DNA from 3 places in the Mycobacterium florentinum genome. Region 1 is predicted to be linked to each of the others. Evidence: riboswitches for the same ligand, from Rfam matches in the RefSeq annotation. Region 1 holds a riboswitch; each other region holds the start of a gene.
The links. Region 1 has a riboswitch for cobalamin ahead of G6N55_RS07130 ((2Fe-2S)-binding protein). Riboswitches for the same ligand answer to the same signal wherever they lie in the genome.
Positions count from the first base shown of each region.

Region 2: another riboswitch for cobalamin. It lies ahead of metE (5-methyltetrahydropteroyltriglutamate--homocysteine S-methyltransferase); the one in region 1 lies ahead of G6N55_RS07130 ((2Fe-2S)-binding protein).
Region 3: another riboswitch for cobalamin. It lies ahead of G6N55_RS19940 (CbtB domain-containing protein); the one in region 1 lies ahead of G6N55_RS07130 ((2Fe-2S)-binding protein).

Region 1 is NZ_AP022576.1:1,515,332-1,518,597, reverse strand. Features, by position in the region: gene G6N55_RS07140 (glycosyltransferase) at 1-729, shown strand, start outside; gene G6N55_RS07135 (DUF3046 domain-containing protein) at 753-947, shown strand; gene G6N55_RS07130 ((2Fe-2S)-binding protein) at 962-1,639, opposite strand; cobalamin riboswitch at 1,682-1,812, opposite strand; gene recA (recombinase RecA) at 1,976-3,019, shown strand; gene recX (recombination regulator RecX) at 2,985-3,266, shown strand, end outside.
Region 2 is NZ_AP022576.1:4,969,259-4,972,524, forward strand. Features, by position in the region: gene metE (5-methyltetrahydropteroyltriglutamate--homocysteine S-methyltransferase) at 1-1,399, opposite strand, end outside; cobalamin riboswitch at 1,538-1,751, opposite strand; gene G6N55_RS23665 (SDR family oxidoreductase) at 1,784-2,425, opposite strand; gene G6N55_RS23670 (SDR family oxidoreductase) at 2,445-3,266, opposite strand, start outside.
Region 3 is NZ_AP022576.1:4,212,428-4,215,693, reverse strand. Features, by position in the region: gene G6N55_RS19950 (histidine phosphatase family protein) at 1-419, opposite strand, end outside; gene G6N55_RS19945 (CbtA family protein) at 416-1,219, opposite strand; gene G6N55_RS19940 (CbtB domain-containing protein) at 1,226-1,435, opposite strand; cobalamin riboswitch at 1,397-1,591, opposite strand; gene G6N55_RS19935 (YbjQ family protein) at 1,593-1,970, opposite strand; gene clpC1 (ATP-dependent protease ATP-binding subunit ClpC) at 2,049-3,266, opposite strand, start outside.

The DNA.
Region 1 (3,266 bases):
GCCACGATGCGGGCGCTGACGGCACGGTCGGTGCGCGCGGGCCTGCAGCAGCGCGAGGCATCCCGGGCCGAGATCGGCCTGCCGGCGCGCGATCTCGGGCCGCTGCGACGGCTGATCGCCACGCTGCCGGCGCTGGAAGTGTCCCGCCCGGACTGGCCGGCCGAGGCCGTAGTGGTCGGGCCGCTGCACTTCGAGCCGACCGATCACATCCTCGAGGTGCCGGCCGGCACCGGGCCGGTGGTTGTCATCGCACCGTCGACCGCCCTGATCGGCACCGAGGGGCTGGCCGAAGTCGCGCTGGGGTGCCTGACGCCGGGGGAGACGTTGCCGGCGGGGTCGCGCCTGCTGGTGTCGCGTCTCGACGGTCCGAATCTGACGGTGCCGCCGTGGGCCGCCGTCGGGCTGGGACGTCAGGACGAGCTGCTGGCGCACGCCGATCTGGTGATCTGCGGCGGCGGCCACGGAATGGTCGCCAAGACGCTGCTGGCCGGGGTGCCGCTGGTGGTGGTTCCCGGCGGCGGCGACCAGTGGGAGATCGCCAACCGGGTGGCGCGGCAGGGGAGCGCGCGGCTGATCCGGCCGCTGACCGCCGGTGCGCTCGTCGAGGCGGTCAATGACGTGCTGGCGACGCCCGGCTACCGCGAGGCCGCGCGCACCGCGGCGTCCGGCATCCACCGCGTCGCCGACCCGGTGCGGGTATGCCACCAAGCGCTGGCACTCGTGAAATGACCGGGCTCGGTATGTTGGCTGGCGTGCGGCTGACGGAGTTCAACGAGCGGGTGGTGCTGCGGTTTGGCGCCGCTTACGGTGCATCGGTGCTGGTAGATCACGTGCTGCCGGGTTTCGAGGGCCGGACCGCCGCCCAGGCGATCGAGGACGGCATCGAACCCCGCGACGTCTGGCGGGCGTTGTGCGTCGACTTCGACGTGCCCCGCGAGCAGTGGTGAGCCGCTAACCACACTCAACGCCGGCCGGACCGGGGCGCCTGGCGAAATACGCAGTCGCCGCACACCGATCGTCCGGGAAGGCGATAGAACAGGCAGCAGCTGTCGCGCTTGAACCCCAGATGTGAGCCGGTGATGGCGCCGGACCCGGACAGCACGCCGGTGTTCAGCAGCGATTCGGTGCTCTCGACGATCCGCGCGCGCAGGTCAGGCCGGGCCGCGAGCAGCGCCCGTGACGCGCCGACGAGCGCCGACGCGATGTTGCCCGCCAGCAGGGCGGGCGCCAGTTTGACCTGCAGGCCGGCCGCGAACGGCTGCATATGGTGTTGCACCACAAGGCGATACAACAACTCCGCCGAGGTGTGCGCGACCTGCTCTCCGATGGGCTCGGGCAGGCGCAGCTGCGCCCCATCGTCGGCACGTTGCAGGTCTTGCAGGTCCGGGACGACGCCGTGGGCCAACGCGCAGGCCAGCACCGGGGACCACAGCCGGGTGGCGTGGCCGAGGTGAACCAGCGAGGCGCCGATCCGCAGGTCCGTCGTGTTGTAACGCTTTGCGGTGGTGTCGATCAAACCGGCAAAGCCGTCGGCGTAGTCCTGGCGGACCGGGTGCCATCCTGCCGCGGCGCCGCCCACGGTCAGCGCGAAAAACCCCCTGTAGGAAGATATTTCGGCAAGCTCGCCGGAGATATCCATGCGGCGCATCCAGCCTCTCTGGGGAGATCCGCCCCAGCGTCTAGTGAGGAAGCGCCGACGGTGAGTATCTGGCTCTCGGGTGGAGAAGATGTGCCCGATCACAGTGGCGGGACCGCACCGGATTCGCACCGGTTTCCTCAAGGTTCATGCGGGCCGTCGGCGCCCTGTCGGTAGCTGATGTTGCCACACGAAACGCCCGCGGCGTGTCGAACTTGAATCGAACAGGTGTTCGTCTACTGTGGGGATCGTTCGACGATGACTTGTCGGTGGGTCTCTCTAGTGTCACGGCCAACCGACCGATACCGGTCAGAGAACGACGACTACAGGAGAGACACCATGGCGCAAGCGCCCGACCGCGAAAAGGCCCTCGAACTGGCGATGGCCCAGATCGAGAAGAGCTACGGCAAAGGCTCGGTGATGCGTCTCGGCGACGAGACACGTCAACCGATCTCGATCATTCCCACCGGATCCATCGCGTTGGACGTGGCCCTGGGCATCGGCGGCCTGCCGCGCGGCCGGGTCGTGGAGATCTACGGCCCGGAATCCTCGGGTAAGACCACCGTTGCCCTGCACGCGGTGGCCAACGCCCAGGCCGCCGGCGGCGTCGCGGCGTTTATCGACGCCGAGCACGCCCTGGACCCCGATTACGCCAAGAAGCTCGGCGTCGACACCGATTCCCTGCTGGTCAGCCAGCCCGACACCGGTGAGCAGGCCCTGGAGATCGCCGACATGCTGATCCGCTCGGGCGCGCTGGACATTCTGGTCATCGACTCGGTGGCCGCCCTGGTGCCGCGCGCGGAGCTCGAGGGCGAGATGGGCGACAGCCACGTCGGGCTGCAGGCCCGGCTGATGAGCCAGGCGTTACGGAAAATGACTGGCGCGCTGAACAATTCGGGAACCACCGCGATCTTCATCAACCAGCTCCGCGAGAAGATCGGGGTGATGTTCGGCAGCCCGGAAACCACCACGGGTGGAAAGGCGTTGAAGTTCTACGCGTCGGTGCGCATGGACGTGCGCCGGATCGAGACCCTCAAGGACGGCACCGACGCGGTCGGTAACCGCACCCGGGTCAAGGTCGTCAAGAACAAGGTGGCACCGCCGTTCAAGCAGGCCGAGTTCGACATCCTCTACGGCCGCGGCATCAGCAGGGAGGGCTCGCTGATCGACATGGGTGTGGACCAGGGCTTCATTCGCAAGTCCGGTTCCTGGTTCACCTACGAGGGCGAGCAGCTCGGTCAGGGCAAGGAGAACGTCCGCAACTTCTTGATGGAGAACGGCGACATCGCCAACGAGATCGAGAAGAAGATCAAGGAAAAGCTTGGCATTGGCGCGGTAGTGACTGCTGATGACGACGTCCTCCCCGCTCCCGTCGACTTCTGATCCCTCCCGCGAAGAGCAGGCGCGGGCGTTGTGCCTGCGCCTGCTCACCGCCAGGGCACGCACCCGGGCCGAGTTGTCCGGCCAGCTCGCCAAACGCGGATACCCCGGCGACGTCAGCGCCCGGGTGCTCGACCGGCTGGCCGCCGTCGGGCTGGTAGACGACAAGGACTTCGCGAAACAATGGGTGCGGTCCCGGCACGCTCACGCGGGAAAGAGCAAGCGCGCCTTGGCCGCCGAGCTGCACACC
Region 2 (3,266 bases), 2.8 Mb from region 1:
TCTCTTGCTTCATCCGCCGGTCGTATTCGGCCTCGTCGATCTCACCGGCGACCAGCGCGGCGCGCGCCTTGCGGATCTCGACGGTCTGCGGGAACGACCCGATCGTGGTGGTCGGCAACGGCGGCAGGTGCAGCCGCGCCTCCTGGCTGGTCCGCCGTTGTGCGGCGTCGCCGCGATGCACGCCGGACGCCACGATCGAATCGAGTCGGGTCCGGAGTCCGTCGTTGTGCAGCCGCGGGTCACTCGTGCGGGACGCGACCGCGCCGTTGGATGCCTCGATCTCGTCGGCGACGGCCTCGCGGCCCTCGTGCAGGGCGCGTGCCAAAACGACGACTTCGTGCACCTTTTCGGCACCGAACGCCAGCCAGCTGCGCAGCGCGTCGTCCAGGCCGGTCTCCGGCTCCAGCGAGTACGGCACGTGCAGGGTCGAGCAGGACGTCGAAACCGCAACGCTGCCAGCCGAATCCAGCAGGCTCGTCAGCTTGGCCAGCGCCGCCTCGAGATCGGTACGCCAGATATTGCGACCATCGACGACACCGGCCACCAGGGTCTTGTCGGCCAGCCCGGGCACCGCGGCGATCGCGGTGCCGGCACCGTAAACCAGGTCGACGCCGATCGCCTCGACGGGTGTGCGGGCCAGCGCCCCCAGCGAGTCGCCGGGGTCACCGAAGTAGGTGGCGACGTAGATGGCGGGCCGGTTGCTCACCTTGCCCAGCGCGTTGTAGACCGCCTCGGCCAGTGCGGGGGCGTCGGGGGAGATGTCGGTGACCAGCGCCGGCTCGTCGATCTGTACCCACTGCGCGCCGTTGTCGGCCAGCAGGCTCAGCAGCTCGGAGTAGATTCCCACCAGCTCCTGCAACCGCTCGATCGGGGCGCCGCCACCGTTGACGGCCTTGCTCAGCAACAGGAAGGTGATCGGGCCGACGACAACCGGGCGCGCCGGAATCCCTTGCTCGAGAGCCTCTTTCAGCTCGGAGAGCACCTTGTCCGGGTTGAGCGTGAACTTCGTCGCCGGCTCGATCTCAGGAACGATGTAGTGGTAATTGGTGTCGAACCACTTGGTCATCTCCAGCGGCGCGACGTCCTTGTTGCCACGCGCCGCGGCGAAATAGCGGTCCAGGTCGTCGGTAACCTGCGCGGCCCGGGCCGGCAGCGCGCCGAGCATGACCGCGGTGTCGAGCACCTGGTCGTAGTAGGAGAAGGTGTTCACCGGCACCGAGTCCAGGCCGGCGTCGGCCAGGCCCTTCCAGGTGTCGCGGCGCAGGGTGGCGGCGATGTTTTCGAGTTCGGATCGGCTGGTACGGCCTTTCCAGTAGCCCTCGGTCGCCCGCTTGAGTTCGCGTTTCGGTCCGATGCGCGGAGAGCCGACAACGGTTGCTGTGAATACTTGGGGGGTCACGATATTCGTCCTTTAATCGGCGTGGTGGTCACCGCCAACGGACCTGCAGCCAATCCGGATGCGGTTTGCACCTGAGTACCAACCACAACGGCTGCAGCCTAACGCCCATTCCACGAGGCGATGAGCCGCCGGACGCGGGTGCGCCCGGCACAGCCGGCAGGTCTCCGGACTCGCAGGCGCGCACCGGGTGGTGCTCCTAGTGGCCGTCGCTTCCCAGTCGTACTGACCAGTGCCATATGACGGCGTTCGTTCCTGCATACCGTTGCGGGACAGTCCCGGATTCTCACCGGGTTCCCTCTTGCGAAGCGTTACTAACGCTGCTTCGTTCGATGCCGGCGCCGCGGGGTTGCGGCGCAAGCAGACCAGCTGCGAGATGCAGTTTAGTCAGCCTGCCAGCGCCTGCGCGATCGGGATGTCTCCGTTGTTGAATTCGATGGTCCGCCGGATGGTCGAATCGTCGGCCAGCGCGGCGGCCACGACGAGCGCGACATCGGCGCGCGACACCGAGCCCTTGCCCTGGCCGACGACGATGCGCCCGGTCGCCGGTTCCAGCGTGAGCCGGCCGGGCCCCAGCACCGTCCAGTCGAGCTCACTGGCCCGCAGGTGGGCGTCCGCGGCGGCCTTGGCCTCTGCGTAGGCGAAGAACGGATCATCCTGTGGGACGCCATGATTGGGTCCAGCACCGAAGTAGGACACCATCACGAACCGCTTGACGCCCGCGTGCGCGGCGGCGTCGATCACCCGGATCGCCGCGTCACGGTCGACGGCATAGGTGCGCGCCGGGTTGCCGCCGCCCGCGCCGGCCGAGAAGACGACCGCGTCGTGCCCGGGCAGCAGATCGGCCAGCGCGGCGGTGTCCAACTGCTCGATATCGGCGACGACCGGATCGGCGCCGGTGGCAGCGACGTCGCCGGAGTGCTCGGGATTGCGGAAGACGGAGCTCACCCCGTCACCGCGTTCGGTCAGGATGCGGGCCAGCTGCAGTGCGACCTTGCCGTGCCCGCCGAAGACGATGATGCGTGCCATGCCTCCGACGGTAGCGCCGTCAGAGTTTGACGCGGCCCATGATGATGTCGATGATCGGCTTGCCCGGCGGGTAAGCGTTGGTCAGCGAGGCCATCGTGTGGCCGTAGTCCACCAGCACCGTGATCCCGTTGACGCCGAAGGCCGCGGCGCTGTTCAGGAAGGCCATCACATCGCCCATCTGCTCCGGCGTGTGGACCTTGGAGCCGGTCTCTTCGCGGTAGTCCTGGGCGAAGGTGAGCCACAGGTCGGCATTGGCCTGGGCCAGCGGGGTGTCGGTCGGGCCCGGGCAAATCGCGTTGATGCGAATGCCCTTCTTCAGCAGGGGAAGACCCTGGGTGGCCACGTAGGCGTTGACGATCTTCTTGCTGGTGCCGTAGTGGATGATGCCTTCGGCTTCGTGCGCCTCCGACCAGGCCACGGCGGCCGCGTAGTCCGGTGTGGCCAAGAACTCGGTCAGCAGTTCCAGGTCGTTCTCCCAGCCCATCCCGGCGACCGACGAGATGAAGCAGATGGCCGAACCGGATGGAAGCTGGTTCTTTTCCAGCAGCCGGTCGATCAGGTGGCGGTGCCCGATGAAGTTGATCTTCAGCAGGTCGGTCGCGCCGTCGGCAACACCGGCCGCCGAGAACAGGGCGTGGACGGGGCCGTCCAGCTGCTCGAGCGCCGCGTCGATCGAGGCGGGGTCGCGCAGGTCGACCTGGATGTACTTGGCTACGTCATAGGTCACCGGCGCGTAGTCCATCACGATGACTTCGGCACCGAGCTCGGCCGCCGACTTGGCCGCCGCGGCGCCCATGCCAGTCGCGCCACCGACAACGAGAGCGCGCTTGCCGTCGTAGCG
Region 3 (3,266 bases), 2.7 Mb from region 1:
GGGTGCGTCACGGCAACGGTTCGCGACGGCCCCTCGATCAACGACGCCAGCCATCCGGCCACCCGTTCGGTGAGCTCGACGATGGACTCGCCGCCGTGCGGCGCCGCGGCCGGCTCGGTCAGCCACACCTCGAGGTCGGCCGCGGGCACGGCCGCAAGCGCCTGCCCACGCCAGCGCCCGCAGTCCAAGTCGGCCAGCCGCGGCTCGATCGTGGCATCCAGGCCCAGCAGCCGCGCGGTTTGACGGGCGCGCTGCTCGGGGCCTACAAGGTGGCGCGAGCCCGGGACATCAAGGCCCGCAACGGCTTCAGCCTGTCGACGGCCGGCGTCGTTCAGCGGCTCGTCGGCCGGAAATCGCACGCCTGCCATCGCATCGGTCATCGCGTGCGACACCAGGGTCAGCCGGGCGACCTCCGTCACACCGCGATGCTCGATACCCGTCCGCGCTCGGCGCGCTCGCCCAGCAACCGCCCGGCGAGCGTCGCGAAGACCAGGCCGATGCTCACCCAGAGCAGCAGCTGCGTACCCAACGACAGCACCCGGAATTCGTAGAGGACATCGGCGGGAAAGCCGGGGTAGATGATCGCGCCCGAAGCGTCGCGCAACGGTCCGGGCGTCTCGTCCACCGTCGGCAGCAACTCCGTCACTACCACGAGGGCCACCAAATAGGCCCCGGCCGCGAGCAGCCGTCCGTTCCATACGCCGAATCGGTCAGCCAGCCGGCCGGCCAGCCATACCGCCGCGATCGCCAGCAGCACCGACACCAGCACCATCAGCAGATACCAGCCGGTGCGGGCGGCGATCGTGTCGGACTGGCCGACGGCGGGAGGATTCGGCGGATATTTCAGGAACGGAACCAGGTACACCGCCACGAAGGCCCCCGCCGCCAGAAGCAGCGAAAGCTGGTGTGGCGCAGGGCTTTCCGTGCGGCCCGCCGTGCGAGCATAGACAACGCAGAACACCACGGCGAACAGTGCGCCCATCGCAATGCCGAAAATCAGCACACCAAAGCCGAGTCCGGGGTTGGCCTGCACACCGCGGGTGAACAGCTCGGCGCCGTGCTCGTGCACACCGTGCGCATTCTCGGCGTCGGTGCGACCGTCCTCAAATTCGATCGCGCGGGCAATTACCGGTTCGGCACACAGACGGGCGAATACGAATGCCAGCACGGCGCCGATTGCGCCCGCCAGCAGCCCGCGTCCGATCAGACGCTTTTCCACGCCGGGTCAGTGGCAGGGGAAGCCGAGGAGGTGGCGCGCATCGTGCACGAATTCGTGCACATGCGTGTCGCTGCCGAACACCGACACGGCACCCTGATCGACGCCGACGAAGTAAATCGCCATCAACGCCAGGAAAGCGGTTGCCGCCAACCAGAGCGCGGCACTTGCCGCCGACAAATCAATCGAGCGACTGCCGGTCGTCTCGGTACTGGACACTGTTGACTCCTTCTGGGAATGACGCGTCCCACTTGGGTGACGGGTTGCGGGTCTGACTTTTCACAGTGGCGCGACCGTTCTGGAATTTCACCAGATTCCGTTGCCCGTCGTTAACAGTCGTCAGTCTAATCTGACGCGGCGGCCGAACAAACAACAATCACTGCGCAGGCCCGCCACCGTAGCCGAGCTGGCTGGCCGTGTACTTCGCCCCGTCCGTGACCGGGACCGCCTCCACGGCAGTGCCGTAGGCACAGATCTCGGTCCAGACGTCGCCGATTTCGGTGGTGTCGAATCGCATCGCGACGATCGCGTTGCCGCCGCGGTTGCGCGCCTCGGAGATCAGCCGGCCCATCGCCTCGTTGCGGCTCTCGGCCAGATTTTTGGTCATCCCCTGTAGCTCCCCGCCGAACATCGCCTTGAAGCCGGCGCCCATCTGGGAGAACGCATTTCGCGATCGAACGGTCAGCCCGAACACTTCGCCGCAGACACGCCGAATCTCCCAGCCCGGAAGGTCATTGGTGGTCACGATCAGCACAGGTAAGCCCCTTAGTCCTCAGCACAGCAAAACGGGTGGTTAGTCCGGTCAGAGACTAACCACCCGTTTGCTGTAGTGCTACGGGTTCTCGGGGGCGGCGTGCGCTCCGGCTTTCTGCAGCTCCGACTCGGCCGGCGGCTTGCGCGCTCCGGTGAACGTGAACACCGCGTCCTCGCCGGTGCCCTCGCCGTCCCAGTTGTCCACGTCGACGGTGACGACCTGGCCGGGTCCGACCTCGTCGAAGAGGATCTTCTCCGAGAGCTGGTCCTCGATCTCGCGCTGGATGGTGCGCCGCAGCGGGCGAGCACCCAGCACCGGGTCGAAACCGCGCTTGGCCAGCAACGACTTGGCCTTGTCGGTCAGGTCCAGGGCCATGTCCTTGCCCTTGAGCTGGTTGGCGACCCGGCCGATCATCAGGTCGACCATCTGGATGATCTCGTCGCGAGTCAGCTGGTGGAAGACGATGATGTCATCGATGCGGTTGAGGAACTCAGGGCGGAAGTGCTTCTTCAGCTCGTCGTTGACCTTCTGCTTCATCCGCTCGTAGTCGTTCTCGCCGCCACCCTGGGTGAAGCCCAGGCCGACCGGCTTGCTGATGTCCGACGTACCGAGGTTGGACGTGAAGATCAGCACGGTGTTCTTGAAGTCGACCGTGCGGCCCTGCCCGTCGGTGAGCCGGCCATCCTCGAGGACCTGCAACAGGCTGTTGTAGATCTCCTGGTGTGCCTTCTCGATCTCGTCGAACAGCACCACGGAGAACGGCTTGCGGCGCACCTTCTCGGTGAGCTGGCCGCCCTCTTCGTAGCCGACGTATCCCGGCGGGGCACCGAACAGCCGCGACGCGGTGAAGCGGTCGTGGAACTCGCCCATGTCGATCTGGATGAGCGCGTCGTCGTCGCCGAACAAGAAGTTGGCCAGCGCCTTGGACAGCTCGGTCTTACCGACACCGGACGGGCCGGCGAAGATGAACGAGCCGGACGGCCGCTTGGGGTCTTTCAGCCCGGCGCGGGTGCGGCGGATCGCCTTGGACACGGCCTTGACCGCATCCACCTGGCCGATGATCCGCTTGTGCAGCTCGTCCTCCATGCGCAGCAGCCGGGTCGTCTCCGCTTCGGTGAGCTTGAACACCGGGATGCCGGTCCAGTTGCCCAGCACTTCGGCGATCTGCTCGTCGTCGACCTCGGCGACCACGTCGAGATCGCCTGAGCGCCACTGCTTTTCACGCTCAGTCCGCTGGGCGACCAGAGTCTTCTCCCGGTCGCGAAGGCTGGCGGCCTTCTCGAAGTCCTGGGCGTC